DNA from 3 places in the Kitasatospora sp. NPDC085464 genome. Region 2 is predicted to be linked to each of the others. Evidence: riboswitches for the same ligand, from Rfam matches in the RefSeq annotation. Region 2 holds a riboswitch; each other region holds the start of a gene.

Region 1 (10,108 bases), on a different contig from region 2:
GAACCGCAGTGCACGACCCTGCGGCCCATCGCGGCCAGCAGCGGCTCCGCCTCGGCGAAGTCGGCCTCGTCGGCGCCGACCATGAAGGTGAGGCTCGCGGCCTCGGCACCGGGCACACCACCGGAGACCGGTGCGTCGACGGCCCGGTGCCCGGCCGTGCGGGCCAGGTCGGCGGCGACCCGGGCGTCCCCGACGGCGATGGTGGAGCAGTCGATGAACAGCGCGCCGGTGGCCGCCTCGGTCAACTCGCCGTAGGAGTCGAGGACATGGCGTCCGGTCGGCAGCATGGTCAGCACCACGTCGGCCTCGCCGACCGCCTCGGCGGCGGAAACCGCGATCATCACTCCCTGTGCTGCGGCCAGGTCCCGGGCCTCGGCCGAGAGGTCGTAGCCGATCACCCGGTGGCCGGCCTTGACGAGGTTGGCGGCCATCGGGCCGCCCATGTTGCCCAGTCCGATGAATCCGATGCTGTGGGTCACCAGCGCTCCAGGGGTGTGGTGGTGGCGGCGAGGCCGAGCTCGCGTCCGCCGCGCGGGGCGAAGTAGCGGGCCACGGCGGCGGGTTCGACGGCGCCCAGGGTGGCGGGGCTCCACCGCGGCGAGCGGTCCTTGTCGATCACCTGCGCCCTGATGCCCTCGGCGAGGTCCGGCGTGGCGAGCGCCGCACACGAGGTGCGGTACTCCTGGTCGAGCACCGCCTCCAGCGGGCCGAGGGCCCGGGCCCGGCGCAGGGCCGCCAGCGTCGCCTTCACCGCCGTCGGGGAGTTGGCGGTGATCCGGTCGACGGCCTTCTTCGCCTCGGGTTCACCGCTGTCCCGCAGCCGGTCGAGGATCTCCTCGACGGTACCGGCCGCGTAGCAGGCGTCGATCCAGGCGCGCTGCCCGTCCAGCGCACCGGTCGGCGCGGGTTCGACGTGCCGCTCCAGGGCGTCGTGCACGGGCAGCCCGGCGAGGTCGTCGAGCAGCGCCGGCACCCGCTCGGAGGGCAGGAAGTGGTCGGCGAGCCCGCAGAGCAGCGCGTCCGCCGCTCCCACCGATCCGGCGGTGAGGGCGAGGTGGGTGCCCAGCTCGCCGGGCGCCAGGGCGAGCAGGTAGGTGCCGCCCACGTCGGGGACGAAGCCGATGCCGGCCTCGGGCATGGCGATGCGGGTGGTCTCCGTGACGATCCGCACGCTGCCGTGGGCGGAGACGCCGACGCCGCCACCCATGACGATGCCGTCCATCACGGCCACGTAGGGCTTGGAGTAGCGGGCGATCCGGGCGTTGAGGCGGTACTCGTCGCGCCAGAACTCCTCGACCGCGCCCGGGTCCCCGCCGGTGGCGGCACGGTGGATGGCGACGATGTCGCCGCCGGCGCAGAACGCGCGGTCCCCGGCCCCCGTGATGACGACGGACTCGACCCGGTCGTCCTGCTCCCAGGTGTCCAGGGCCTCCGCGATGCGCAGCACCATGGTGTGGGTGAGGGCGTTCAGGGCCGCCGGCCGGTTGAGGACGATGAGTCCGGTCCGGCCCTCGCGCTGGAGGATGACCTCGTCGAGGTCGTGGCCGGCCATCACGCGGCTCCGGTCAGGCTGCGGGCGACGATGACGCGCATGATCTCGTTGGTTCCTTCCAGGATCTGGTGCACCCGCAGGTCGCGGACGATCTTCTCGATGCCGTACTCGGCCAGGTAGCCGTAGCCGCCGTGCAGCTGGAGGGCCTGGTTCGCGACGTCGAAGCCGGTGTCGGTGGCGTAGCGCTTGGCCATCGCGCACAGCTGCGGCGCCCGGGGATCGCCCCGGTCCAGCGCGCCGGCCGCCCGCCACACCAGCGCCCGGGCCGCCTCCAACTCCGTTGCCATGTCGGCCAGTCGGAACTGCAGAGCCTGGGCGTGCAGCAGCCGGGCGCCGAACGCCGCACGGTCCGCCAGGTAGCGGGTGGCGCGCTCCAGCGCCTCCTGCGCGCCGCCGAGCGAGCAGGCCGCGATGCCGAGCCGGCCGCCGTTCAGCCCGCTCATGGCGATCCGGAAGCCCTCGCCCTCGGCGCCGAGCAGACGGTCGGCGGGCAGCCGGACACCGTCCAGCACGACCTGCCGGGTGGGCTGGGCGTTCCAGCCCATCTTCCGCTCGTTCGGCCCGAACGAGACGCCGGGGTCGTCCCGCTCGACGACGAACGCGGAGACCCCGTCGGCTCCCGGTCCACCGGTGCGGGCCATCACCACGTAGATCCGGGAGTCGCCTGCCCCGGAGATGAACTGCTTGACGCCGTCCAGCACCCAGTGGTCGCCGTCCCGGACGGCCCGGGTGGCGATCGCCGCCGCGTCGGAGCCGGCGCCGGGCTCGGTCAGGCAGTAGCTGCCCAGGTGCTCGGCGGTGCAGAGGCCGGGCAGCCAGCGGGAGCGCTGCGCGGTGCTGCCGTAGCGGTCGATCATCCAGCCGACCATGTTGTGGATGGACAGGTAGGCGGCGATCGACGGGCAGCCGGTCGCCAGCGCCTCGAAGGCCACCACCCCCTCCAGGCGGGAGAGTTCGGAACCGCCGGCGTCCTCGCGCACGTAGACGCCGGCCAGACCGACGTCCGCTGCCTTGCGTAGCACGTCCACGGGGAAGTGCTTGGTCCGGTCCCACTCGACGGCGTTCGGTGCCAGGTACTCGTCGGCGAAGGCCCGGGTCGTCTCCGCGATGGCGCGCTGGTCCTCGGTGAGATCGTGCACGGCGCTCATCCCATCGTCGGCATGGTGAAGCTCGCGCCTTCCTTGACCCCGGAGGGCCAGCGCGAGGTGACGGTGCGGGTGCGGGTGTAGAAGCGGATCGAGTCCGGGCCGTGCTGGTTGAGGTCGCCGAAGCCGGAGCGCTTCCAGCCGCCGAAGGTGTGGTAGGCGATCGGCACCGGGATGGGCACGTTGACGCCGACCATGCCGGTGTTCACCCGGCGGGCGAAGTCCCGCGCCGTGTCGCCGTCCCGGGTGTAGATGGCCACGCCGTTGCCGAACTCGTGCTCGCTGGGCAGGCGCAGCGCCTCCTCGTAGTCGGCGGCGCGGACGACGGTGAGCACCGGGCCGAAGATCTCCTCGCGGTGGATCCGCATCTCCGGGGTGACCCGGTCGAACAGCGAGGCGCCGAGGAAGTAGCCGTCCTCGTGCCCCTCCAGGCGGAAGTCCCTTCCGTCGACGACGAGTTCGGCGCCCTCCTCGACCCCGAGGTCCAGGTAGCCGCGGACCCGCTCCAGGGCGTCGCGGCCCACCAGCGGGCCGAAGTCCGCCGCCGGGTCGTCCGAGCGGCCGACCTTGAGCGCGGCGATCCGCTCGACCAGCTTCGCCACCAGGGCGTCCGCGGTCTCCTCGCCGACCGGGACGGCGACGGAGATGGCCATGCAGCGCTCGCCGGCCGAGCCGTAGCCGGCGCCGATCAGCGCGTCGGCGGCCTGGTCGAGGTCCGCGTCCGGCATCACGATCATGTGGTTCTTGGCGCTGCCGAAGCACTGCGCGCGCTTGCCGTGCGCAGCGGCGGTCGCGTAGACGTACTGGGCGATCGGGGTCGAGCCGACGAAGCCCAGCGCCTCGACCCGCGGGTCCTCCAGCAGGGTGTCCACGGCCTCCTTGCCGCCGTTGACCACGTTGAACACGCCCGGCGGCAGCCCGGCCTCCAGGAACAGCTCGGCCAGCCGCAGCGGCACCGACGGGTCACGCTCGGAGGGCTTGAGGACGAAGGAGTTGCCGCAGGCCAGCGCGGGCGCGGCCTTCCACAGCGGGATCATCGCGGGGAAGTTGAACGGCGTGATGCCCGCGACGACGCCGAGCGGCTGGCGCATCGAGTAGACGTCGATGCCGGTGCCGGCGTTGTCGCTGAACTCGCCCTTCAGCAGGTGCGGGATCCCGGCGGCGAACTCCACGACCTCCAGGCCGCGTTGGAGGTCGCCGTGGGCGTCGGCGACGGTCTTGCCGTGCTCGGCGGACAGCAGCCGGGCCAGCTCCTCCTTCTCCTGCTCGACGAGCTGCAGGAAGCGCAGCAGGACGCGGGCCCGGCGCTGCGGGTTCCAGGCCGCCCACGCGGGCTGGGCCTGCGCGGCGTCGGCGATCACCGCCTCGACCTCGGCGCGGTCGGCGAGCGGCACCCGGGCCTGCACCCGGCCGGTGTTGGGGTCGTACACGTCGCCGAAGCGACCGGACGTCCCGGGTGTGCGCTTCCCGGCGACGAAGTGGGTCAGTTCACGGACCATCGGTTCCTTCTCTCAACGGGTCGGGAGAGGAGGAATGGAGGCCGCCGCCGGACGGCGGGGCGCACGGTCGTGCGCCGCCCCGGCTGCGGTGGTTGACGGACCGTCAGGGCAGGTGGGCCCCGACGGCCATCGGCACGGGACCACCAGGAGCAGCGGAACGGGAGCAGCCCGGAGTCATGCGTGTCGTCTCCATCCTCGTGGAAAACACGGATCACCCGCGGCCGGTATCCTGACTCCCGGATCACCGCACGCCCTCAGGCCTTCCCGGCTGGCTGCCAGTGGCCGTCTCCTGCGAGGGCGGACTCCCCGGTCACAGTGGCGGGACCGTGCCGGACTCACACCGGCTTCCCTGACACCGCGGACCTGCCGTCGACCATATAGTTGGACGTCCTAGTAAGTCCAGAGGTCCGGGTGCGCGCCGCGTCATCGGGGTCCCACGCACCGGGCGCCGGGCCGATGGCGCGATCGGCCCGCTCGACCCGGGGGCCACCCCGCAGCCGGGCGCGGCCCCCGGTCGGCGAGCCTCCGGCCCCCGGCTCCCGGGATGGGAGGCGAGGGTGGCTACCTCACGCCGCGCGCCGTTGGAACTGCTGGTTCGCGCCCGTACCGCAGGGCCACTGGATGAGGCGGCGACGGCGGCCCGGGACTCGTTGTAGTCGGTGCCGCGGCCCGGGCCGGGATTCCCAGCGCGTCCTCCCCAGCCGTGGACAGAGCCGTGCCGCGCGCGGCCTCGGACGCCCGGCCGCCCCCGCGCCGGCCGAGGCAGCGGGTGGGCCCCGGACAGCGGGGCCGTGCCCACCGCGCACCTCCCCCGCGCCGACACCGGCGGTACGGCGGCCAACCGGTACATTCCTACCGGCTCACCTGCGAGTTTCCGGATCGGGTGGGTGGTCACCGTCACCTGCGAGGAGCAAGACCCTGAGTACGTCATCCGCGGAAGCGCTGTCCGTCGGCCTGCTGGTGCTGGTACTCGTCTGCGCGGTGGTACGGCCGTGGGGCTGGCCGGAGGCGGTGGTCGCGGTCCCGGCGGCCGGGCTGGCGATCGCCACGGGCGCGATCTCCTGGGACCACGCGGTGGCCGAGGCGCAGCGGCTCGGGCCGGTGATCGGGTTCCTGGCAGCCGTGCTGGTGCTGGCTCAACTGTGCGACGACGAGGGCCTGTTCCGTGCCTGCGGGGCGTGGATGGCCCGGACGTCGGCCGGGAGTCCGCGGCGGCTCCTGGTGCAGGTGTTCGTGGTCGCCTCGGTGGTCACGGCGGTGCTCAGCCTGGACGCCACCGTGGTGCTGCTGACGCCGGTGGTGTTCGTCACCGCGGCCCGGCTCGGCGCGCGCCCCAAACCGCACCTGTACGCCTGTACCCACCTGTCGAACACCGCCTCGCTGCTGCTGCCGGTCTCCAACCTCACCAACCTGCTGGCCTTCGCCGCCAGCGGGCTGAGCTTCACCCGGTTCGCCGCACTGATGGCGCTGCCGTGGCTGGCGGCCATCGCCGTCGAGTACGTGGTGCTGCGCCGGTTCTTCGCCGCCGATCTCGACGCGGGCGCCCCGGCCGCGGGCGAGGCGGAGGCGCCGGAGATGCCGCTGTTCGCGCTGGTCACCGTCGCCTGCACGCTCGCCGGATTCGTCCTGACCTCGATCGTCGGCGTCGATCCGGCCTGGGCGGCGCTGGCCGGCGCGCTGGTGCTCGCCGTCCGGGCCCTGGTCCGGCGGCGCTCCACCCCGGTGGCGATCGTGCGCTCGGCCGCCGTACCGTTCCTGGCCTTCGTCCTGGCGCTCGGCATCGTGGTCCGGGCCGTGGTCGACAACGGGCTGGCCTCCGCGCTCGGGCACCTCGTGCCCGACGGCACCTCGCTGCCCGCGCTGCTGGGCACCGCGGCGCTGGCGGCGGTGCTCGCGAACGTCATCAACAACCTGCCCGCCACCCTCGTCCTGCTCCCGCTGGCCGTGCCGTCCGGCGCCGGGGCGGTGCTGGCGGTGCTGCTCGGGGTCAACATCGGCCCCAACCTCACCTACGCCGGCTCGCTGGCCACGCTGCTGTGGCGGCGCATCGTGCGCGAGCACGAAACCGAGGTCGGCCTGGGCGAGTTCACCCGGCTCGGACTGCTCGTCGTGCCCGCTGCCCTGGTGACGGCCGTGGTGGCACTGTGGGGGTCCCTGCACATCATCGGAGGCTGACCGCGTGACCGTCGTCGTCTGGATCACCGAAGGCACCTGGCCCGCCTGCGTGGACGCCGCCCGCGCCCACGCACCCCGGGAGGCGGAGATCGTCCTGCTCCACGTCAGCGGCCAGGAGGTCCCCGGCGTCGCGCACGGCGCGTTCGCCGGGCTGCTCGGTCGCGGCCACCGCGAGCGCGACCCCGGCACCCGGGTGGAGACCCTGGCGGCGGCCTCCGCCCGGGAACTCCTCGACGCCGCCGCCGAGCGGCTCGGACGGCCCTGCGCCCGGGTGGAGCGGACCGGACGGGTCGAGCGCGAGGTCGTCGCGGCCACCGAGGGCGCGGCGTTGCTCGTCCTCGCCCGCGACGGCGACCGCACCCGCCTCGGACCGCACAGCCTCGGCCCCGCGACCCGTTTCGTCGTCGACCACGCGCCCTGCCCGGTGCTGCTGGTCTGGCCGGAACCGGCGCCCGGCACCGCCACGATCCCTCCCCCGCCCGACGGACGGTAGCGGTCGACGGTAGCGGTCCGGAACCGGGACGCCCGGGCCGTGACTCCGGGGCCGTGACTCCGGGTCAGTGCCTCCGGACCAGTGCCCGACGGCCGGTGTCCCGGTCAGTGCCCGACGGCCGGTGTCCCGGTCAGTGCCCGACGGCCGGTGTCCCGGTCAGTGCCCGACGGCCGGTCCTGGGTGGGAGAGCCGGTAGACCCCGCCCGCCGTGAGGCGGACCCGGAAGCGCCGCTCGTCGCCGGGGACGGCGGTGGCCGCGACCGCCCGGCCGTCCCCGCCGGTCAGGACGAGGTCGCCCGCCGGCTCGGGCAGGCGCAGCTCGACGGTGGTGTCCCGGGCGGCCCGGAGGGCGGCCCCGGTCAGCACGCCTCGGCGCCAGCTCAGGCCGACCGTGAGCCCGCCCCGCGCGCGCAGGCCGTGGACGTCCCCGTCCGGCCAGCTCGCCGGCAGTGCGGGCAGCAGCCGCAGGACCCCGTTGTGACTCTGCAGCAGCGCCTCGGCGATGGCGGCGGTGATGCCGAAGTTGCCGTCGATCTGGAAGAGCCGGGGCGGGTGCAGGTCGAAGAGGTTCGGCGCGATCGAGGTGGCGAGCAGTCGCTCCACGGCGTGCCCGGTGAGCGCGCCGTCGCCCAGGCGGGCGGCGAGCGCGGCGACCCAGGCGAGGCTCCAGCCGGTGCCGCCTCCGCCGTGTTCCAGGCGCCGGTCCAGGGCGCGGCGGGCCGGTTCCAGCAGGGTGTCGTCGCCGAGCGGGTCGACGGCGCTGCCCGGGTAGAGGCCGTAGAGGTGGGAGAGGTGGCGGTGGCCGGGGTCCTCCTCGGGGAGGTCGTCCCGCCATTCCAGCAGTCGGCCGTCGGCGCCGAGTGCCGGTGGGCGCAGCCGGGCGCGCAGGCGGGTCAGTTCGTCCGCCAGCTCGTGGTCGACGCCGAGTTCGCGGGCGGCGGCGGCGGTGTTGCCGAGGAGTTCGGCGGCCAGCCAGTGGTCCATGGTGGAGCCGGCGTCGACGGCGGCCAGGGAGCCGTCGGCGAGCCTGAAGTGGTGCTCGGGCGAGGTGGACGGGCAGGTCACCAGCTCGCCGTCGCCCTCCTCACCCGGCGGGTGGGTCTCGACCAGGAGGTGGGTGAGGAAGCGGGCGGCCTCGCGCATGGCGGGGTAGGCGCGGTCGGCGAGGAAGTCGCGGTCCCCGTGGAAGAGGTGGTGGTCCCACAGGTGGGCGGCGAGCCACGGCCCGGCCATCGGCCAGTGCGCCCAGACCGGGTCCCCCGACACGGGGTTGGTGGCGCGCCAGAGGTCGACGTTGTGGTGGCAGCACCAGCCCGGCGCGTCGTAGTAGACCCGCGCGGTGGAGCGCCCCGCGTCGGCGAGGTCGGCGACGAGGTCGAACAGCGGACCGTGGCATTCGGCGAGGCCCGTGGTCTCGGCCGGCCAGTAGTTCATCTGGAGGTTGATGTTCGACGTCCAGTCGGAGTTCCAGGGCGGCTTGACGTCGTTGTTCCAGATGCCCTGGAGGTTGGCGGGCTGGGTGCCCGACCGGGAGGAGGCGATGAGCAGGTAGCGGCCGTAGGCGAACAGCTGGGCGGTGAGCCCCGGGTCCTCGGCGCCCGCGTTCGCCGCGGCGAGGCGCTCGTCGGTGGGCCGGTGCGCCGCCTCGGCCGGGCCGTGCAGGCGGAGTGCGGCGGCCCCGAACAGCCGCCGGTGGTCGGCCACGTGCGCGGCCCGCAGTTCGTCGTAGTCCTGCCCGCCGGTCCCGTCCAGCCACCGGCGGGCTTCGGCGAGCGCCGCCCCGGGGCCCTCGGGCCGCTGCCGCCAGTGCCGGTATCCGGTGCCGACGGCGACCAGGAGCACCGCCTCGTCGGCACCGGTGACCTCGATCCCGCCGTCCACGGCGCGGGTGCTCCCGTTGACCGTCCGCACGCGAGCCGCGGCGGCGAAGCCCGTGCCCTCGTCGTCCCGGTGGACGGGATCCTCACCGTGCCGGGGCGACGCGCTCGCCGGGGCGCGGCCGTGGACCGACAGCTCGCCGGTTCCCGGGTCGGCCACCGGGTCCGCGGCCGGATGGGGCGTCGTGAGGCTCGCGCGGAAGGCGAGGGCGCCGGGGGCCTCCGCGGTGAGGCGGACGGCCAGCACGCCCGCGGGCGCGGACACGAAACTCTCCCGCCGGTACCGGACCCCTCCCGCCGTGAACGACACGGTGTGCACGGCCTCGTCGAGGTCCAGCTCGCGCCGGTAGTCGACGGCGTCGTGCTCGCCGCAGGACGGGAAGGCCAACAGGAGGGTGGCGAGCGGCTGGTACGCCTCGGCGTCGGGGCCCAGGAAGTGGGCCGTGGCGAGCGCGTGGGCGCCGGCGTGGTCGCGGTCGCGCAGCACCGCCGCCCGCAGGGCGGGCAGGTGGTCGGCTGCGCCGGCCCGGTCCCGGGGGCCGGGGCCTCCGGACCACAGGGTGTCCGCGTTGAGCTCGATCCGCTCGGTGTGCACGCCTCCGTACGTCATGGCGCCCAGCCGGCCGTTGCCGAGTGGAAGCGCTGCCAGGAAGTCGTCGGCGGCGCGCCGGTACCAGAGCGGGTCCGTGGCGGGCTGCCGGGTCTCCGTGGGCATGTCGTCGCTCCGATCGTGGGCGCGGCCGGGTCCGGTGTCCGGGCGGACGGGCCGGAAGAAGGTGGTCAGGGGGCGGTACCGACGGTGCGCCGGTGGCCGGTGTCCGCGCGGGCCGGTACCCATCTCAGGCCTCCTCGACGACGGGCTGCCGCTCGTGGTCGAGCCGGCCGGAGACGAACCCGTCGATCACGACGGGCGTCGCGCCGAAGCCGGCCCCGGCCCCGGCGTCGGTCAGGGCGGGTGACTGTGCCGCCTCGGCGAGCACGTCGGTGTCGAGCCCGGTCTCGCCGTAGGCGAGTCGGACCTTCATGACGGCTCCTCCCCCGAGCCGGACGGGGCCGGTTCGCCCAGCCCGTAGATCCGGGTCGCGGTGCCGCCGAAGACCTGGGCGCGCTCGTGCGGTTCGAGGCCGTCCGTCAACTCCTCCGCCGCGCTGACGACCTGTCCGTAGGAGGCGGCCACCAGGCAGACCGGCCAGTCGGAGCCGAACATGACGCGTTCGGGCCCGAAGGCGTCGAGCACGGTCTCGGCGTAGGGGCGCAGCCCGGCGACGGTCCAGCCGTCGGGAGCGGCCTCCGTCACCATCCCGGAGAGCTTGCAGAAGACGTTCGGCTCGCGGGCCAGTTCGCGCACCCGTCCGGCCCAGGGCTCC
Region 2 (10,108 bases):
CCCCCGTCCAGCGGCCATGATCCCCCGCGACAAAGGTCTTCGATGCCCATCAGCCCGTCCCCTCACACCTCCGTCCCGGACCGCGATGCCCTCGCAGCCCCGACGTCCGGTCGGCGACCCCGCGTGACCATCGCGCGCGGAGCCACCCCCTGGTTCGTCCCCACCCTCGCCACGGCCGCCGTGACCACCGCCCTCACCCGGCGCAGCGGCAAGTGGGCCCTGGCGGCGGTACCCGCCTGCGCGCTCAGCGCGGGCATGCTGTGGTTCTTCCGCGACCCCGAGCGTGAGGTCGGCACGGGCAGAGTGATCTCCCCCGCCGACGGCGTGGTGCAGAGCATCGACGCCTGGCCGGACGGCCGCACCCGGGTCGCGATCTTCATGAGCCCGCTCAACGTCCACGTCAACCGCGCGCCCCTGCCGGGCACGGTGACGTCGGTCGAGCACGTCGCGGGCGGCTTCGTCCCCGCGTTCAACAAGGACAGCGACCAGAACGAGCGGGTCGTCTGGCACTTCGACACCGAGCTCGGCGACATCGAGATGGTCCAGATCGCGGGGGCCGTGGCCCGCCGCATCGTGCCGTACGTGGCCGCCGGAACCAAGGTCGAGCAGGGCGACCGGATCGGTCTGATCCGGTTCGGGTCCCGGGTCGACACCTACCTGCCGGCCGGCGTCGAGGTCGGCGTCGAGGTCGGCCAGAAGACCACAGCCGGGGTGACGCGCCTTGACCGTGACTGATCCTGAGACAATCGTCGGCCTGGACGACGAGGAGACGTCCCTGCGCCGCCGCCGCTGGGCGCGCGACCGCGAGCTGCGTGCTCCGCGTTCTCCCCAGCACCTGTCCACCGCCGACTTCCTGACCCTGGGGAACGCCGTCTGCGGCTTCCTGGCGATCTACTCGATCACCACCGGGGTCCTCGTCCCGCACATCACCAACCCGGACGCCGCTCCGGACCGGCACAGCGCCGCCACGGCGGTCACGCTGCTGCTGATCGGGTCGATGTGCGACCTCTTCGACGGCCTGGTGGCGCGCAAGCTGCGCTCCTCCGCCCTCGGAGCGGAACTGGACAACCTGGCGGACTTGATCAGCTTCGGCATCGCGCCGGCCTACTTCGTCGCGGTTTGGGGCATGGTCTCCCAGGGCTCCAACAGCAAGCTCTCGGCGCTCATCGCGATCACCGTGCTGCTCGCGGTCGTGCTGCGGCTGGCCCGCTTCTCGGCCGTCAAGATGCGGCCCGGGGTGTTCCAGGGCATGCCCTGCCCGATGGGCGCGATGACGGTCATCGCCATCGTGCTGCTCGACCCGCCGTTCCTGCCCGGTCTGCTCGCCATCTTCGGCGCCGCGTACCTGATGGTCAGCCGGATCGAGTACCCGAAGCCGCAGGGGCTGCTCGCCACCGCCACGCTCTGCTGGATCGTGGTCTCCATCGGCTGCCTGGCCGCCTGGGCCACCGGCCTGCCCGGCGGCGACGCGCTGATGCACGTCGGCGCGTTCGCCCAGATCACGCTCGCCGCGATGGCGCCGCTGCTGGTCATCCGCCGCAAGGTGGGGCAGAAGGTCGGCGACGTCCGCGCCCGGCGGGCGGAGTCGCGGCTCGGCTGAGGCCGCTCGACCGTCGCATGCGGAAGGGCCCGGAACCGATCGGTTCCGGGCCCTTCCGCATGCCCACCGCCTGTTCTGCGGTCCGCGGGCTCCGCGTGCCCGCGGGCTCCGCGGGGTCACGCGCCGCCGGTGTGGACGCTGAAGGCCGAGCGGCGGGCCGCCCGCGCCACGCCCGGGTCCGGGTGCACGCCCGAGACCGCCGTCAGCACCGAGGCCGCCCGCGGGTGCCCGGACTGCCGGGCCCGCGCGAACAGCCGCACCGGGTCCCCCGCCGAGGCGCCCTCGACGTGGCCCACCAGCAGTTCCGTCTCGCCGTGGTCGAGCACCGCGGCCGCCGTGTCCACCCAGAGCCAGGCCGCGTCGTCCGCGCCCAGCACGTCCGCCGGGGAGACCCCCTCGTCCGCGCGCTCCGCCAGCCACAGCAGCGCGTACGGGCGCAGCACCGGCTCGTCCACCGCCGCCCGCACGGCCTGCTCGGCCGGCCCGCCGGCCACCCGCAGCGCCTCGAAGGCCAGCCCGCGCACCAGCGCGTCGTCGCCCTGCGCCGCGTCCAGCAGCTCGGCCACCGCGCGGTCCGCCGGACGGGCCGCGACCCAGGCGCGGTACTCGGCGCGGGCCGGGCCCGGCGAGTAGTCCGCGCAGGCGTTCAGCAGCTCGAAGGCGCTCTGCTCGATGTGCCCGGCCGCCGTCTGCGCGACCGTGCAGATCTCCTCCAGCTTCGCCCGCACCGCCCAGTGGCCGAGCGGCGACAGCTCGGCCGCATCGTTCCTGCGGGTGAGCGCGCCGACGGCCGCCAGGCCGTCCAGCATCCAGTCCAGGACCGCGGCCACGTCCGAGGGCGCGGCCGGGGTGTCGATCTGCGGCTCCCGGCAGGTGCCGCGGACCGCGGACACCGCGGAGGCCGCGTGCGGCACCGGCGACAGGCCGGGACCGCCGGGCCCGCCGCCGACCCGGCGCTCGTCCAGGCCGCGCCGCAGCAGCTCCAGCAGCTCGCTCTCGGGCACCGGGCCGTCCACCAGGTGCAGGAAGGACAGCAGCTGCGGAGCCTGGTCCACGGCCTGTCCGGCCAGCACGGCGAACACCCCGCGCAGCGCGGCGGGCGGCACCGGGGCGAGCAGGGTCCAGGCGTCGAACAGCGCCGACCAGCCGCGCACCACGGCCTCGTCGTCGTGCTCCCAGGCGTGCAGGCGCCAGCCGGGGCCGGCTCCCGCGTCCCGGGCCTCCACCAGGCCCACCAGGAGCGCCTGCCCCCAGGCCTTGGCGGCGGCGCCGACCGTCATGGCCAGCGCCCGGCCGGCCGCACGGGCGTCCTCCGGGAGCAGCTCGCCGCGCTTGTCGACCTCCTCCAGCTCCCCGGCCCAGCGGGCGATCCGGACGGCGTCCACCAGCATCCGGCGGGCCAGCGGCGCCAGCTCGGCCGGTGCCGGGAAGCCCTCCGGCACGGGAACCCGGCCCCGACCGGGCGCCGGCGCGGGCCCTCGTCGCCGGGGTACGCCGTTGCGGGGTACACCCGCCCCGCTCGGCCTGCCGCCGGCTGGCCGGTGGGCCGTACCGGGGAGACGGGTCACCGTCGCACCGGTACCGATCGGAGGCGGGAGCGGGGCATCACGGTCGCGCGGGTTCCGAGACGTCACGTCGAGCAGTCTTCCCCTTGTACCGGCCTTCTGTCACATCCGGTTGTCCGTACGACCGGGCGACCGGCGGCGGCACCTCCGCAAGATCGGGCAACAGAGGCAAACCGCCTGGCCGGAAACGTGTGGCCTGCTCATGCCAGGTGAGCCGAGGCGGTTGCTGCGCCCGTTCGAACGGTCACGGAGTGTGAGGGCGGGGGTGATCAGCAGGGGCCAGGATGTGCCCCCGGCTGCGCGGCGATCGCGGCGATCGACGCCGGGGTCCTCGACGCCCGGCGGAGCTGTCCAGCCCGAATCCGGACGGATGACCGGCGGATCGGGCCGATCTCGGCGCGCGGGAAGTCGACGGGTCCGACTTCCCGCGCCACCCGGCCCGGCGCCGCGTGCCCCGTGCCCGGCGCCCGGCCCGCAGCCCCACGGCTGCCGGCCGCCGGGGCGCCGGCCCCGGGTCAGAGGAGCGGGGTGAGCCAGCGGCGGAGGAGCTCGGTGTAGTGGTCGGGGGCGCTGTTCCACAGGGCGCCGTGGTCGGCACCGGGGAAGGCCTGGAGGTTGACCACGTCGGGGCGGGCGGCGGCGAGCCGCTCGGCGCTGTGGAACGGGGAGACCCGGTCGTCCGGACTGTGCAGGAGCAGAGTCGGGACGCGCAGGTCGGCGCCCTCGGCGATGCGGGAGAAGTCGGCGAGGTCGACCCCGGTGCGGCCCCGCGCGGCGAGGACACCGAGTTCGGCGGCGGCGCCGCGGAAGCCGAGCCGTTCGGCGTCGCGGCGGGCGGAGCCCGGCAGGTCGAGGACCGGCGAGTCGAGGATCAGACCGCTGATGGCGTGGGCCCAGGTCGAGCGGGCCGCAGTCTGCAGGACCACCGTGGCGCCGACCGACCAGCCGTAGAGGATCACCCGGCTCGCGCCGTTGTCGAGCGCCAGCCGTACCGCCGCCTCGACGTCCCGCCACTCGGTCTCGCCGAAGTGGCTGTACCCGTCCGGGGAGGCCGGGGCTCCCTCGTCGCCGCGGTAGGTGACGGCGAGGACGGGCAGGCCGAAGCGGTCGAGGACGGGCAGCACCGGGAGGGTCTGCTGACGGTCGGCCTCCGGGCCGTGGACGAGGATCACCCAGGTGCCGCGCTTGCCGTCGAGGTGCCAGGCGGGGAGCGCACCGAGTTCCCCGTCAACGGAGGTGTCGGTGTAGGCGAGGCCGAGTGCCCGGGTGGGGTCGCCGAGGTGGACGCGGGGGGTGAAACGGACCTCGGTGCCGGGGGTGAGCGTGCCCTGGTCGGCGCGGACCAGCCGACGGGTGACGCCCTGCTCGTCGCTGTGCAGGACGTCCTCCACGACGGCGTGGCCGTTGTCGCCCCACTCGACCGCCCAGCAGCCGGGGTGCAGGCTCTCCGGGCTGCGGGTGAAGGTGACCCGCCCGGCGCCGACGCTCCGGACCACGACCGGCCCGGACTCCCGCCCGGACTCCCGCCCGGCGGTCACCGGACGGACCATCCGCTCGGAAGCCCGACGGCCGATCACCAGGACGACGGCCCCGGTTCCGACGGCGGCGGCCGCCACGACGGCAGCGGTTCCCCAGCGCATATCGTTCCCCGCTCTGTTGGTCTCGGACCGGACGGTGTTCGTGCACCAGTCCACCGGGGCCCCGCCCGCGCGGCCACCGGGCTGACCCGTCCGGGGCACGGCCTCCGGATCCGCACCCGCCGTCGGAGGCCGGCCGCCTCCCCCTTGTTACGCGGTCGGCCCGGTGGTGCCCGCGGTGTCGAGGAGGTGCCAGAAGCGGGGGGTGAGGGATCCGGCGGCCGGGGGCGGTGCGGTGCGGGTGGTGGCGCCCCAGTGGGTGGGGACGTGGTGCTCCTGGTGGAGGGCGGCGAGGGCGTCGGCGAGGGTGTCGGCGGGGGCGGGGACGATGCGGGCGAGGGCGCGGAGGTGGGGCTGCCAGCGGCCGGTGACGCACTGGCGGAGGAGGTGGTCGAGCGCCTCCCCGCGGCCGGTGGCCTCGACGAGTTCGGGCAGGCCGAGGCCGAGGACGTCGGCGAGGGCGCGGGTCTGTTCCTCGTCGCCCTCCCAGCGGTCGGTCAGTTCGGCCTGCCGGTAGGAGTCGAGGGTGGTGCCGGTGCGCTCGGCGACGGCCGCCTGGCCGAGCTCACGGGCGACGCGGTGGTCGCGCAACCGGACCGGACGGGTGTCCATCAGCTGGGCGGCGGGGCACCAGAGGGCGCGGGCGAGGGCGATGAACTCCGCTTCGCCGGGGCGCAGCTCGCCGCTCTCCCAGGCGAGGACGTGGGCGGGCAGCAGCCGTACGCCGTGCGCGGCCAGGCCCTCGGCGACCTGATCGGGGGTGAGGCCGAGGGCGGCCCGGTGGGCGCGGGCGGCTGCGGGCGAGAACGGCACCGGGGGGGCGGCGAGGGGCTTTCTGCGACGCATGCCACCGAACGCTAGGCGCGGACCACGGCGCGACCCCAGCGACCGAACCCACGAAGCGGCCGGCCCGGGGGCGGTGCCGCGCTGGGCGATCCCACAGCTCATCGGCCGCCGTCCCGTGTGACCAACCCCTCCGTGACCTCGGTTGACTCCCGGTTCGGCCGCGTGATGGGATCCTGGGGCCAATCGGAGGCATGGAGAGGAAGCCGGTGCGAGTCCGGCGCGGTCCCGCCACTGTCACCGGGGAGCACGCTCGGAAATCTCGCCACGGCGGGCCGTCAGAAGCCGCTGGAAGGCACCGGGGGTGCGTCCGACCCGGAAGCCAGGAGACTCTCGCCCCCGCTACGTCGATCCAGGGCGCGGACCCTGAGTGAGGACACGCACGCGATGCAGGCTGCCCCGCCCGGCCGGACTCCGAGCTGCCTTCCGCCGAGCCGCCTTCCGCCGAGCCGCCTTCCGATGAGCCGCCTCTCGATGAGTCGCCTTCCGCTGGACTCCCTCTCGTTGAGCTGTCCCTCCATGAGCCGCCTTCCGGCGTGCGGCCGGTGACCGTCCGTCCTGCGGCCGGCCGCCGCTGGGGCCGCGCCGCCGCGTTCGCGGTGGGCGCCGTCGTGGGCTACGCCGCCGACGCCCGCTTCGCCGACCCGCGCCGGGGCCACCCGGTGGCCGTCTTCGGCAGCGCCGCCACCCGCCTGGAGCGGCGGCTGTGGCGCGACGACCGGGCGGCCGGGGCCGGGTACACGGCGCTGTGCGTGGGTACGGTCGCGGCGGGCGCGCTGGCCCTGGACCGTACCGTCGGCCGGCGACCGCTGGGCCGGGCCGCACTGGCGGCGGCCGCGACCTGGACCGTGCTCGGCGGCACCTCGCTGACCCGGGAGGCCCGCGCCATCGGCCGCTCGCTGCAGCAGGGCGACCTGCGGGCCGCGCGGGAGCGGCTGCCGCACCTGTGCGGGCGGGACCCGAGCGCGCTGGACGAGCAGCAGATCGCCCGCGCGGTGGTCGAGTCGGTGGCCGAGAACACCGCCGACGCCGTGGTGAACGCCCTGGCCTGGGGCGCCCTGGCCGGCACGCCCGGGCTGCTGGCCTTCCGCGCGGTGAACACCCTGGACGCCATGGTGGGCCACCGCTCGCCGCGCCACGCCCGGTTCGGCTGGGCCTCGGCCCGGCTGGACGACGTGGCGGGCTGGCCCGGCGCCCGGCTGACGGCCCTGCTGACGGTGGCCGCCGCCCCGCAGCCGCGGACGGCCTGGCGGGTCTGGCGGCGCGACGGCTCCTCGCACCCGAGCCCGAACGCCGGTCAGGCGGAGTCGGCGTTCGCCGGCGCGGTGGGCGTGCGGCTGGGCGGGACGCTGCAGTACGGCGAGCGCGTCGAGCACCGGCCGGTGCTGGGCGGGGAGCTGCGGCCGGTCACGGTCGACGACATCGAACGGGCCTGCACGCTCTCCCGGCGGGTGGGCGCGCTGGCGCTGGGTACGACGGTCGCGGGGCACGTCCTGCTGCGCGCGCTCCGTGGGAAGAGGGGAAGGGCATGACGAACGCGCTGCTGGTCGCCGGGACGACCTCGGACGCGGGCAAGAGCGTGGTCACCGCCGGCATCTGCCGCTGGTTGGCCCGCCAGGGCGTGCGGGTCGCGCCGTTCAAGGCACAGAACATGTCGTTGAACTCCTTCGTCACCGCCGACGGCGCCGAGATCGGACGCGCCCAGGCGATGCAGGCGCAGGCCGCCCGGGTGGAGCCGGAGGCGGCGATGAACCCGGTGCTGCTGAAGCCCGGCGCGGACGGCCGCAGCCAGGTGGTGCTGCTGGGCAGGCCGGTCGCCGAGGTGGGCGCGCTGGACTACCGCGAGCGCAAGCCCGTCCTGCTGGAACGCGCCCTGGAGTGCCTGGCCGATCTGCGCAGCCGCTACGAGGTGGTCGTCTGCGAGGGCGCCGGATCGCCCGCCGAGATCAACCTGCGCGACCGCGACATCGCCAACATGGGCCTCGCCACGGCCGCCGGGCTGCCGGTGGTGGTGGTCGGGGACATCGACCGGGGCGGGGTGTTCGCGGCGATGTACGGCACGCTGGCGCTGCTGTCCGCGGAGGACCAGCGGCACGTGGCGGGCTGGTTCGTCAACAAGTTCCGCGGCGACGCGCGGCTGCTCGCGCCCGGCCTGGAGATGCTGCACGGGCTGACCGGCCGTCCGGTGCTGGGCACCCTGCCGATGCTGCCCGGGCTGTGGCTGGACGCCGAGGACTCGCTGGACCTGTCGACCGTGGTGGACCGCGTCGACGGGCGCGGGCCGCTCGGGGCGGACGTGCTGCGGGTGGCCGTGGTGCGCTTCCCCCGGCTGTCCAACTTCACCGACGTGGACGCGCTGGCGCAGGAGCCCGGCGTCCTGGTGCGCTGGGCCACCAGGCCGGAGGAGCTGGCCGACGCCGACCTGGTGGTGCTGCCCGGCACCCGGGCCACCGTGGCGGACCTCGCCTGGCTGCGCGAGCGCGGCCTGGAACCGGCGCTGAAGGCGCGCGCGGCGGCCGGGCTGCCGGTCCTCGGGGTCTGCGGCGGCTACCAGATGCTCGCGCGCGGGATCGTCGACGAGGTGGAGTCCAAGGCGGGCGCCGTCGACGGGCTCGGCCTGCTGCCGACGCAGGTGCGGTTCGGCGTCGAGAAGGTGCTGGCGCGGCCGGTCGGCGAGGCGTACGGCCGGCGGGTCGTGGGCTACGAGATCCACCACGGGGTGGTGACCGTGGACGGCGGCGACAGGTTCATCTCCGACGACCGGGGGCAGAGCCTGGACGGCTGCCGGGCTGGATCGGTCTGGGGCACGACCTGGCACGGCGTGCTGGAGAACGACGGCTTCCGCCGCGAACTCCTGCGCGAGGTCGCCGACCTGGCCGGGCGGGCGTTCGTGCCGGCCCCGGACACCTCGTTCGCCGAGGCGCGCGAGGCCCGGCTGGACCGGCTGGGCGACCTGATCGAGGAACACGCGGACACCGACGCGCTGTGGAAGCTGATCGAGGGCGGGGTGCCGGCGGCCGGATCGCTGCCGTTCCTGGCGCCCGGGGCACCTGGGAGTGACGCATGACTGACGTCCGCTATCCGTTCACCGCGATCGTCGGCATGGCCGACCTGCGGCTCGGGCTGCTGCTGAACGCGGTCTCCCCCGCTGTGGGCGGCGTGCTGGTGCGCGGCGAGAAGGGCACCGCGAAGTCGACCATGGTGCGCGCGCTGGCCGGCCTGCTGCCGTCCATCGCCACCGTGGAGGGCTGCCGCTTCGCCTGCGACCCGGCCGCGCCCGACCCGCAGTGCCCGGACGGGCCGCACTCCGCCGCCGTGAGCCACGAACGGCCGTCCCAGCTGGTCGAGTTGCCCGTCGGCGTGGCCGAGGACCGGATCGTCGGCTCGCTGGACCTGGAGCGCGCACTGGCCGAGGGCGTCAAGGCGTACGAGCCCGGACTGCTCGCCCGGGCGCACCGCGGCGTGCTGTACATCGACGAGGTGAACCTGCTCCAGGACCACGTGGTGGACCTGCTGCTGGACGCCGCGGCGATGGGCCGCTCGTACGTCGAGCGCGAGGGCGTGTCGGTGCGGCACGCGGCCCGCTTCCTGCTGGTCGGCACGATGAACCCGGAGGAGGGCGAGCTGCGGCCGCAGCTGCTCGACCGGTTCGGCCTGACCGTCGAGATCGCCGCCACCCGGGACCCGGCCGAGCGCGCCGAGGTGGTCCGGCGCCGGCTCACGTACGACGCGGACCCGACCGGCTTCGCCGCGCGGTTCGCCGAGGAGGAGCGGTCGCTCGCCGAACGCATCACCGCGGCCCGGGAGTTGCTCCCCAAGGTCGAGCTGACCGATGTGGCGCTGCGTCAGATCACCGCGGTGTGCGCCGCGTTCGAGGTGGACGGCCTGCGCGCCGACATCGTGATGGCCCGCACGGCCGTCGCGCTCGCCGCCTGGGACGGTCGCACCGAGGTGCTGGAGGAGGACGTCCGTCAGGCCGCCCGGCTGGCGCTGCCGCACCGGCGGCGCCGCAACCCCTTCGACGCTCCGGGGCTGGACGAGGAGCAGCTGGAGCGGACGCTGGAGGAGCACTCCCAGGGCGACGACGATCCGGAGCCCGAGGGCGACGGCCCGGGCCCGGAGGGCGGCCCCGAGGGCGGCCCCGACGGCGGCGGCCCGGACGGCGGCGGGGCGCCCGAGCCGTCCGCCGACGGCGCACCGGAGGCGCCCGCGGAGGACGGACCGGACGGACCGGACGACGCGGAGCAGCAGCCGCAGCAGCCCGTCCCGACCCAACACCCCTCCCCCGCACGGGAGTCGGCGCCGGTCGCGGCCGGGGACCCGTACCGGACCAAGCTGTTCACCGTCCGCGGCACCGGCCACGGCGCCCAGGGCCGCCGCTCCCCCGCCGAGACCAACGGCGGCCACACCATCCGCGCCCGCCGCCCGCAGGGCGCGCTCGGCCGGCTCCACCTGACCGCGAC
Region 3 (10,108 bases), on a different contig from region 2:
CGACTTCGGCCTCACCATCGACGGCGCCTACGCCCTCGCCGCCACCGGCACCGACGACGCCGCGCTGCGCAGGATCGTCGACTTCCTGGACCAGCAGGGCAAGGACGCGAGCGACCGCACCGTCAACGACTGGACGGGCATCGGCACCGAGTACGCCGGCGGCGGCTCCGTCGGCAAGGAAGCGCTGCTCGCCGAGATCGTCGGCCGCGACCCGCGCGCCTTCGGCGGCCACGACCTGATCGCCGCCCTCGCCGCCCTGGTGTGCACCAAGGCCGACGCGAACACCGGCTGTGACGCCCCCGGCAACTACACGTACGCCACCTCCGTCTTCTCGCAGGCCCTCGGCATCATGGCCCAGCTCCGCGCCGGGGAGTCGAACGGTGCCGCGCCCGCGATCGCCTACCTGAGGAGCCTCCAGCACGCGGACGGCTCGTGGCCGAGCCTGATCCCCGCCACCGGCGACTCCGACGTCGACAGCACGGCCATGGCCGTCATGGCCCTCGCCCTCGTCCCCGGCGACGACGCCGCCCAGGCCGTCGACAAGGGACTCACCTGGCTCGCCGCCCAGCAACTGCCCGACGGCGGCTTCCCCGGCGCGGCCGGCCACTCGACCAACTCGGCGGCCCTCGCCGTCCAGGGCATGACGCTCCACAAGGCCGCCTACGACGGGCAGATCGCCAAGGCGCTGGACTTCCTCGCCGGGCAGCAGAACGGCGACGGCGGGTTCAACGTCGCCTCCGCCGGACAGCAGGGCTCGGACGTCCGGGCCTCGACCCAGGTGCTGGGCGGCGCCACCGGCATCTCCTTCGGCACGCTGGCCCACAGCCTCGGCGGCACGCCGACGCCGACGCCCACGGGGACGCCGACCGGGACGCCGACCGGGACGCCGACGGGCACTCCGACGGGCACCCCCACGGGGACGCCGACGGGCACTCCGACGGGCACCCCCACCGGGACGCCGACCGGCTCGCCCTCGACGACCGGGCCCGCACCGGCCACCAGCGCCCCCTCGACCGGCGCCGGCCCGACCACTGTGCCGGCCGGCGGCATCGACGGCCCGGCCGGTGGCGGCGGCGCCGCCGGGGGCGACAACGGGCAGGCCGCGGGCGTGTCGGTGCAGAGCGGTTCCGGGGACCTGGCCCGCACCGGCACCGAGGCGCTCACGCTGACGGCGGGCGCCGGCGTGCTGACGGCACTCGGGGCCGCCGCCGTCGTCATCGCCCGTCGCCGCGCCGCCGCCACCCCGGGGCGTCACCGGTGACCGGCCGGCCCGGCACGCGACTCGGCCGGCTGTCCGGGGCGGCGGCACTGACCTTCGCGCTCGCCTGCGGCGGCATCGCCGTGGGCACCGCCCCCGCAGCGGCGGCACCACTGCCGATGGACCAGTGCACCACCACCTCCGGCGTCGTGCTCGCCGTGGACTTCGGCAAGTGGGGCGGCCCGCTGCTGCGGTCCTGCGGCACCACCCCGACCACCGGCTACGCCCTGCTCAACCAGGGCGGTTGGAAGACCACCGGCACCGGCCACGACGGCCCGGCGTTCATCTGCCGGATCGGCTACAGCGGCTTCCAGGGCGGCAAGCAGTTCCCCACCCCGGACCAGGAGAAGTGCGTCCTGACGCCGCCGGCCACGGCCTACTGGTCGTACTGGCACGCCGACCCCGGGCAGAACACGTGGTCGTACAGCCAGCTCGGCGCCATGCTCTACCAGCCGAAGCCCGGCAGCGTCGACCTGTGGATCTTCGGAGGCACCAACATCGAGGGCACCGAGGGGCGTCCCACCTTCTCGCCGGACAGCGTCCGGACGCACAACTCCAGCCCCGGCGGGCAGCCGGCCGACCCGGGCCAGGGCACCGCGGGCGGCTCCGGCGGTTCCACGGGATCCGGCGGTACGAGCGGTACCAGTGGCACCAGTGGTACGGGAGGTGGTGGCTCCGGCACCGGTTCGGGCGGCAGCTCCGGCAGCTCCGGCGGCAGCGGCGCCTCCAGCGGCTCTGGTACGGGCGGGGGCACCGGCCGGGCCCCGGCCCCCGCCAAGCCCCCGGCGGGCGGAGCCCGTCCGCCCGCGCCGACCCCGCCCGCAGGGGCCGGTACGGCCGGCACCCCCGAGGACGGTGTCACCCCGCCGGGCGCGCCCGAGCCGACGGAAGTGCCCGCCACCCCGGTGCCCGTCGAGCCGCCCACCGCAGCACCGACCGACACCCCGAGCGAGCAGCCGACGCCGCCGACGGACGCCGTCGCCGCGCCGACCGCCACCCCGGCGGTGCCCGGCGGAGTGCAGAACGCCCCGCCGATGGCCGACGCGTCGCACGACTCCGGGTCGATGCTCCCCGCCGTGATCGGGTCCGTCCTCGTGGTGGTCCTGGGCGTGGCGACCGTGATCACCGCCCGCCGTCGCCGGCGAGGGGCCGAGTGATCCGGTGACCATGTCCGACAAGCGCTCCGCCGGTTCCCCGCCCGCCGGTGCCCCGTCCGCCGCCCCCGGGCGCGGCGCGGGGGGCCGGCGCGTCCCGCGGAACCTCCACCCACTGGCCTGGTGGACCTGGGCGATCGCCCTGGCGACGGCGGCCAGCCGCACCACCAACCCGCTGCTCCTCCTGCTCGTCCTCGCCGTGCTCGGCTACGTGGTCACCGCCCGCCGCAGCGAGGCCCCGTGGGCGCGCGGGTTCACCTACTACCTGTGGGTCGCGCTCACCGTGGTGGCGATCCGGGTGGTCTTCCGGTGCGTCTTCGCCACCGGCATCACCCCGAGCGACCACCTGCTCTTCTCGCTGCCGCACATCCCGACCCCCGCCTGGTACGCGGGCATCCGGATCGGCGGCCCGGTCTCGCTGGAGGCGACGCTCTCCGCGGCCTTCGACGGGCTGCGCCTGGCCTGCCTGATCTGCTGCATCGGCGCCGCCAACACCCTGGCCAACCCCAAGCGGGCGCTGCGCGTGCTGCCCGGCGCGCTGTACGAGCTGGGCGTCGCCGTCACGGTGGCGCTGAGCGTCGCGCCCCAGCTGGTGCAGAGCGTCCAACGCGTCGCCCGGGCCCGGCGGTTGCGCGCAGGCGGGCGCAAGGGCATCCGCGCGCTGCGCGGCATCGTGGTACCGGTCCTGGAGGACGCGCTGGAACGCTCGCTCGCCCTGGCCGCCGCGATGGACTCGCGCGGTTACGGACGCGCCGGCACCGCCTCGCGCCGCTCCCGCCGGACCACCGGCGCGCTGATGCTGCTCGGCATGTGCGGCCTGTGCGCCGGGGTGTACGGGCTGCTGGACGGCACGGCCCCCGCCGCGCTCGGCCTGCCCGCCTTCGTGGTGGGCGCCGTCCTGTGCGTCGCGGGCCTGCTGCTCGGTGGGCGCCGCGTGCGACGCACCACCTACCGGCCGGACCGCTGGCGGGCCGCCGAATGGGGTGTGGCCGGCTGCGGCGTGACCGCCGCCGTCCTGCTGTTCGCCACCGTCGGCTACGACGCCACCGACCTCAACCCCTCGCTGTACCCGCTGACCTGGCCGACCCTGCCGCTCGTCCCTGTGCTCGCCCTGCTGCTGGCGGGCGCCGCCGGGGTCGTCTCGCCGCCGCCCGGCCGGACACCCGAGCCCGCCGGTGACCCCCGCAGTACCGGCGACCCCCGCGGTACCGGCGGCCCCCGCAGCACCCGCACCGCCCGCACGACCTCAGAGGTGAGCACGTGATCCGATTCGACCAGGTCAGCGTGGTGTACGACGGCGAGACCACGCCCGTCCTGCGCGACGTGGACCTGCACATCCCGGAGGGCGAACTCTGCCTCGTGGTCGGCCGCACCGGCACCGGAAAGTCCACCCTGCTGGGCGCCGTCAACGGCCTCGTGCCGCACTTCACCGGCGGCACCCTGCGCGGCCGCGTCACCGTGGACGGCCGCGACACCGCGCACCACCCGCCACGCGAACTCGCGGACGTGGTCGGCGTCGTGGGGCAGGACCCACTGGCCGGTTTCACCACCGACACGGTGGAGGAGGAACTGGCCTACGTCATGGAGCAGTTGGCGATCCCGCCGGAGGTCATGCGCAAGCGCGTCGAGGAGACCCTGGACCTGCTCGGCCTGGCCGACCTGCGCCACCGCGCCCTGTACGAGCTCTCCGGCGGCCAGCAGCAGCGCGTCGCCATCGGCTCCGTCCTCACCGCGCACCCGCGCGTCCTGGTCTTGGACGAGCCCACCTCCGCGCTCGACCCGACCGCCGCCGAGGAGGTGCTGGCCGCGATCACCCGGCTGGTGCACGACCTCGGCGTGACCGTCCTGCTGGCCGAGCACCGCCTGGAACGGGTCGTCCAGTACGCCGACCGGGTCGCCTACCTGCCCGGGGACGGCACCGTCGTGCACGGCCCGCCCGCGGAGGTCTTCCGGACCACCGCGATCGCCCCGCCCGTCGTCGACCTCGGCCGACTGGCCGGCTGGCGGCCGCTGCCGCTGTCCGTCCGGGACGCCCGCCGCGCCGCGGCCCCGCTGCGGCAGCGGCTCAGCGACGTGCCCGTTCCCCCGCCGCGCCGGGCAGCGGTGGCGGGGGAGCCGGTGCTGGACGCCCGGGGGGTGGTCGTCCGCTACGGGCCGGTGGCCGCCGTCCGGGACGTCGACCTGTCGCTGGGCGCCGGCGAGGTGACCGCCCTGATGGGGCGCAACGGCTCCGGCAAGTCCTCGCTGCTGTGGGCGCTGCAGGGCTCCGGCCCGCGCCAGGGCGGCAGCGTGAAGGTCACCGGCGCCGGGGAAGGGAAGACCGAGGACCCCAAGCGCCTCCCGGCCGCCCGGGCCCGCCAGCTGGTCGGTCTCGTCCCGCAGACTCCCACCGACCTGCTGTACCTGGAGACGGTCGCGCAGGAACTCGGCCAGAGCGACGTCGAAGCCGACCGGGTCGGCGGCCCGACCGCACGGCAGATCCTGGACCGCCTGGCCCCCGGGATCCCGGATGACACCCACCCCCGGGACCTCTCCGAGGGCCAGAAGCTGGCCCTCGTCCTGGCGATCCAACTCGCCGCCGCACCACGGGTCGTGCTGCTGGACGAGCCCACCCGCGGGCTCGACTACCAGGCGAAGGAGGCGCTCACCGGCATCGTGGACGCCCTCGCCGTCGAGGGGCGCACCGTCGTGGTCTCCACCCACGACGTCGAGTTCGTCGCCTCCGCTGCCGACCGGGTCGTGGTGATGGCCGAGGGGGAGGTCGTCGCGGACGGCCCGACCGCGGAGGTCATCGTCGCCTCACCGACCTTCGCCCCCCAGACCGCCAAGATCCTGGCGCCGCTGGCCTATCTGACGGCCCACCAGGTCGCCGAGGCCCTCGAACCGGCGGAGGCGGCCCGATGACCGCCCTGCGGATCCCCGGCCGGGCCCGGGTCGTCATCGCGCTGGCGGCGTTCATCGGCCTGGTCGCCTTCACCTGGCCGTTCGCCGTCGCCCCGGGGAAGTTCGGCTCCTCCTACGCGCCACCGCTGATCTTCGGCGCCCTGCTGGTCCTGGTGCTCGCCGTCGTCATCGCGGAGATCTCGTCCGGCGGCATCGACGCCAAGGCCCTCGCCATGCTCGGCGTCCTGTCGGCCGTGAACGCCGGACTGCGCCCGCTCGGCGCCGGCACCGCCGGGGTGGAGACGGTGTTCTTCATCCTCGTCCTGGCCGGCCGGGTCTTCGGCCCCGGCTTCGGCTTCACCCTCGGCTGCACCTCCCTGTTCGCCTCCGCCCTGCTCACCGGCGGCGTCGGCCCCTGGATGCCCTACCAGATGTTCGGCTGCGCCTTCGTCGGCATGCTCGCCGGCCTGCTGCCCGGTACCCGGCGGCGCCGTGTGGAGGTGCCGATGCTGGCCGTGTACGGCGCCTTCTCCGGCTACCTGTTCGGCTTCCTGCTCAACCTGTCCTTCTGGCCGTTCTCCACCGACCCGAACAGCTCGATCGCCTACCTGCCGGGCCTCCCGTTCACCGAACAGTGGCACCGCTACCTCCTGTTCGACCTCGCCACCTCGCTCGGCTGGGACACCGGCCGCGCCGTCACCACCTTCACCGCCGTCCTCGTCGTCGGGCCGGCCGTCCTCACCGTCTTCCGCCGCGCCGCCCGCCGCGCCAACTTCGAGCCCACCGTGCGCTTCGAGGCTCCGCGCGGTGCGGACGCCGCGGTGGGAACGCAGGCCGTCGCCCGGCCCGTCGGGGCGGAGAACTCCTGAACCGGAAGGCCACCATCGTGCCCAAACCCGCGAAACCCCGGACGATCACGCTGAACGGGGTCGACGTCGTCGTCCTGACCCCGGAACAGCACGCCGGCCTGGCATCCGCACGCCGCCAGCTGGGCGGGGCTCAGGCGCAGGTCGCCCGGATGAAGCTCGACCTCCACCGGAAGAGCCAACTGCTGGGCGAGGCCGAACGGATACTGGCGAGCATCCCCGCCGACGGGATCGGGCACCTGGACTGTCAGCTGGATCCAGGACGCACCCTGCCCCAACTGATCGCGGACATCCGCGCCGCCCTGCCGCGCACGCCCGACGCCCAGGCGCGTCCCTGACCGTCGCTGGGTGTACGGAACCGGGTGAGGCCCCGGGCCGGCGGCCGTGCGCCGCGGCCATGGCCGGTGCCCCGGGGTGCACCCGTGCGCCTCCGCGGGCGGCGCCGGGTCTCACCATGCGGACACGTTGCGTGAATTCCGCGTGGGTTCGGGTTCCTTGCCCCTAAGCTGGCCGGGCAGCTGGTTCGCCCTGTCCGCCAGGCGGGGCGTCGTAAGAGGGAACCCGGTGACGCCGTTTGATCGGCCAGTCCGGGACTGCCCCGCAGCGGTGAGTGGGAACGACCGCCGTCATACGCACTGGGCCCGGGACGGGTCTGGGAAGCGACGGCCAGTAGGAGTCCGCCCTCGACAGGGTGGGCGTGCCCGCGAGTCCGAAGACCTGCCACTGCCCGCCCGCGGAGGATCCGCGCGCGGCAATCCGGTGACCTCGTGGGCGGGTCGGCGACCATACCAGGCAGATCAGGCCCGTACGTCGGTGCGGCCGCTGCCCGGTCCGTCATCCCTTCGCGCCCCTGCGGTCTCCGGATCCCTGAGGAGACAGACTCGCGAAGGAGAGTCCCTTGACCACGAAGTCCGCAGCCGCGGCAACCCTCGCCACCGCGTACGGCTACCCCCGCCAGGGGCGGGGCCGGGAGCTGAAGAAGGCGATCGAGGGCTACTGGAAGGGCGCGGTCACCGCCGAGACGCTGCTGGCGACGGCCGCCGACCTGCGCCGCGGGAACTGGCAGCAGCTCGCCGATTCCGGCATCGGGGAAGTCCCGACCGGTGACTTCTCGCTCTACGACCACGTGCTGGACACCACCGTCGCGGTCGGCGCGATCCCCGTCCGCCACCGGGCCGCGGTCGAGGCCGACCCGCTGGACGGCTACTTCGCCATGGCGCGCGGCACCCAGGACGTCGCGCCACTGGAGATGACCAAGTGGTTCGACACCAACTACCACTACCTGGTCCCGGAGTTGGGCCCCGACACGGCCTTCGCGGCGAACCCGGCCAAGTCGGTGGGCGAGCTGACCGAGGCCCTCACGCTCGGTCACACCGCCCGGCCGGTGCTGGTCGGGCCGGTCACCTACCTGCTGCTCGCCAAGCCCGCGCCCGGTGTCGCCGAGGACTTCCAGCCGCTGACCCTGCTGGACCGGCTGCTGCCGGTCTACGCCGAGCTGCTCGCGGCCCTGAAGGCCGCCGGCGCCGAATGGGTCCAGCTGGACGAGCCCGCCCTCGTCCAGGACCGCACCCCCGCCGAGCTCAACGCCGCCGCCCGCGCCTACCGCGACCTCGGCGCCCTCACCGACCGGCCCAAGCTCCTGGTCGCAAGCTACTTCGACCGCCTCGGCGACGCCCTGCCCGTCCTGGCGAAGGCCCCGGTCGAGGGCCTGGCACTGGACTTCACCGGACCGGCCGCGGCCAACCTCGCCGACCTCGCCGCCGTCGGCGGGCTGCCCGGCAAGCGACTGGTCGCCGGGGTGATCGACGGACGCAACATCTGGATCAACGACCTGGAGAAGTCGCTCGCCACCCTGGCGACCCTGCTCGGCCTCACCGACCGGGTCGACGTCGCGCCCTCCTGCTCACTGCTGCACGTGCCGATCGACGCCACGCTCGAACGCGACATCGACCCGCAGATCGCCCGCTGGCTCGCGTTCGCCAAACAGAAGACCGCCGAGGCCGCGCTGCTCGCCCGCGGCCTGCGCGAGGGCACCGGCGCGATCACCGCCGAACTCGCCGCCAACCGCGCCGACCTCGCCTCCCGCGCCACCTCACCGATCACCCGCGCCCCCGCCGTCCGCACCCGCGCCGCCGCCGTCACCGCGGACGACGCCCGCCGCGCCCAGCCCTACCCCGTACGGGCCCAGGCCCAGCGCGCCCGGCTCAGGCTGCCGCTGCTGCCGACCACCACCATCGGCTCCTTCCCGCAGACCACCGAACTGCGCGTCGCCCGGGCCGACCTGACGGCGGGCCGGGTCGACGCGGCCGCCTACCGGGAGCGGATGGAGGCCGAGGTCCGCGACGTCATCGCCTACCAGGAGAAGGCCGGACTGGACGTCCTGGTGCACGGCGAGCCCGAGCGCAACGACATGGTCCAGTACTTCGCCGAACAGCTCACCGGCTACCTGGCCACCCGGCACGGCTGGGTCCAGTCGTACGGCACCCGCTACGTCCGCCCGCCGGTCCTCGCCGGGGACATCTCCCGCCCGCACCCGATGACGGTGGACTGGTTCGGCTACGCGCAGGGCCTGACGGACCGCCCGGTCAAGGGCATGCTGACCGGCCCGGTCACCATGCTGGCCTGGTCCTTCGTCCGCGACGACCAGCCGCTCGCCGACACCGCCCGCCAGGTCGCCCTCGCCCTGCGCGACGAGGTCACCGACCTGGAGGCCGCCGGCGCCGCCGTCGTCCAGGTCGACGAGCCGGCCCTGCGCGAGACCCTCCCGCTGCGCGCCGCCGACCGCCCGGCCTACCTGGACTGGGCCACCGAGGCGTTCCGGCTGGCCACGTCGGGCGTCCGCGCGGACACCCAGGTCCACACCCACATGTGCTACGCCGAGTTCGGCGCGATCATGAAGGCGATCGACGACCTCGACGCGGACGTCATCTCCCTGGAGGCGACCCGCTCGCACATGGAGGTCGCCGGGGAGCTGGCCGAGGCCGGATACCCGCGCGAGGTCGGCCCGGGCGTCTGGGACATCCACTCCCCGCGCGTCCCGAGCACCGAGGAAGCGGTCTCGCTGCTCCGGGCCGGCCTCGCCGCCATCCCGGCCGAACGCCTCTGGGTCAACCCGGACTGCGGCCTGAAGACCCGCGGCTGGCCGGAGACCCGTGCCTCCCTGGACAGCCTGGTCGCCGCCGCCCGCCGCCTGCGTGAGGAACTCGCCGACTGACCGTCCCCCCGAAGGGAGCCGTCGGCCGAGCGGCCGGCGGCTCGCGGCCCCGGCGGACCTTCCGTCGGGGCCGCCCGGTGCGCACTCCCGTGCGCCCGGGGGCCGGTCAGCGGGCGCCGGTGACGCTGCCGTCCTCGGCTGCGGCTCGCGGCCTGTGGGCGACGAAGGTCAACCGTCCCCCCACCCCGATGGTCAGGTTCTCGAAGCCCAGCGTCTGCAACCGCGTCAGGAAGGACGACGGCTCCACCGGGTTGTACGTGTCGCCCTCGTGGAAGTGGTGCAGCCCGTCGCCGGCCAGGCTGTCCGAGCCCACCAGCACCCCGCCCGGGCGCAGCACGCGCAGGACCTCGGCGAGCAGCCTGTCCTGCAGGGCCCGGGTGGGGACGTGGTGCAGCATCGTGAAGCAGGCCACCGAGTCGAAGGCGGCGTCGGCGAAGGGCAACGCGGTGGCGTCGCCGTGCCGGACCTCGACGTTGGTGCCGGCGAAGCGGGCCGCCAGCGCCTCGGCGGCGGGCTGTTCGTACTCGACGGCGACGAGCCGCTCGACGCGGTGCCGCAGCCAGTCGGTGGCGGCGCCCGGACCGGGGCCGATCTCCAGCATCACCGTGCCCAACTCGGCTCCGGCCGTCACCGTGGGCAACACCGTGGTCTGCAACGTCCGGGCCCATTCGGGGCTGGTGCACACTCGTGCGTGGTTGAGGTTCATGTCCAAGAGGCTAGGAAGGGCGCGGGT

What was found. Region 2 has a riboswitch for cobalamin ahead of ACIGG8_RS10120 (cobalamin biosynthesis protein). Riboswitches for the same ligand answer to the same signal wherever they lie in the genome.
Region 1: linked by a shared signal. The riboswitch ahead of ACIGG8_RS08510 (CoA-acylating methylmalonate-semialdehyde dehydrogenase) and the one ahead of ACIGG8_RS10120 (cobalamin biosynthesis protein) in region 2 are both predicted to bind cobalamin.
Region 3: linked by a shared signal. The riboswitch ahead of metE (5-methyltetrahydropteroyltriglutamate--homocysteine S-methyltransferase) and the one ahead of ACIGG8_RS10120 (cobalamin biosynthesis protein) in region 2 are both predicted to bind cobalamin.

What each region holds. Positions count from the first base shown of each region.
Region 1 is NZ_JBITTM010000007.1:199,059-209,166, reverse strand. It holds gene mmsB (3-hydroxyisobutyrate dehydrogenase) at 1-479, opposite strand, end outside; gene ACIGG8_RS08520 (enoyl-CoA hydratase/isomerase family protein) at 476-1,552, opposite strand; gene ACIGG8_RS08515 (acyl-CoA dehydrogenase family protein) at 1,552-2,700, opposite strand; gene ACIGG8_RS08510 (CoA-acylating methylmalonate-semialdehyde dehydrogenase) at 2,697-4,196, opposite strand; cobalamin riboswitch at 4,398-4,589, opposite strand; gene ACIGG8_RS08505 (SLC13 family permease) at 5,115-6,371, shown strand; gene ACIGG8_RS08500 (universal stress protein) at 6,376-6,864, shown strand; gene ACIGG8_RS08495 (glycosyl hydrolase family 95 catalytic domain-containing protein) at 7,021-9,456, opposite strand; gene ACIGG8_RS08490 (hypothetical protein) at 9,581-9,766, opposite strand; gene ACIGG8_RS08485 (amidohydrolase family protein) at 9,763-10,108, opposite strand, start outside.
Region 2 is NZ_JBITTM010000009.1:75,415-85,522, forward strand. It holds gene ACIGG8_RS10095 (phosphatidylserine decarboxylase) at 43-735, shown strand; gene ACIGG8_RS10100 (phosphatidylcholine/phosphatidylserine synthase) at 722-1,600, shown strand; gene ACIGG8_RS10105 (hypothetical protein) at 1,717-3,042, opposite strand; gene ACIGG8_RS10110 (alpha/beta hydrolase family protein) at 3,681-4,805, opposite strand; gene ACIGG8_RS10115 (helix-turn-helix domain-containing protein) at 4,953-5,648, opposite strand; cobalamin riboswitch at 5,844-5,978, shown strand; gene ACIGG8_RS10120 (cobalamin biosynthesis protein) at 6,191-7,177, shown strand; gene ACIGG8_RS10125 (cobyric acid synthase) at 7,174-8,712, shown strand; gene ACIGG8_RS10130 (putative cobaltochelatase) at 8,709-10,108, shown strand, end outside.
Region 3 is NZ_JBITTM010000007.1:217,287-227,394, forward strand. It holds gene ACIGG8_RS08560 (prenyltransferase/squalene oxidase repeat-containing protein) at 1-1,261, shown strand, start outside; gene ACIGG8_RS08565 (hypothetical protein) at 1,258-2,415, shown strand; gene ACIGG8_RS08570 (CbiQ family ECF transporter T component) at 2,426-3,676, shown strand; gene ACIGG8_RS08575 (ABC transporter ATP-binding protein) at 3,673-5,316, shown strand; gene ACIGG8_RS08580 (ECF transporter S component) at 5,313-6,164, shown strand; gene ACIGG8_RS08585 (hypothetical protein) at 6,182-6,499, shown strand; cobalamin riboswitch at 6,681-6,884, shown strand; gene metE (5-methyltetrahydropteroyltriglutamate--homocysteine S-methyltransferase) at 7,060-9,375, shown strand; gene ACIGG8_RS08595 (class I SAM-dependent methyltransferase) at 9,482-10,081, opposite strand.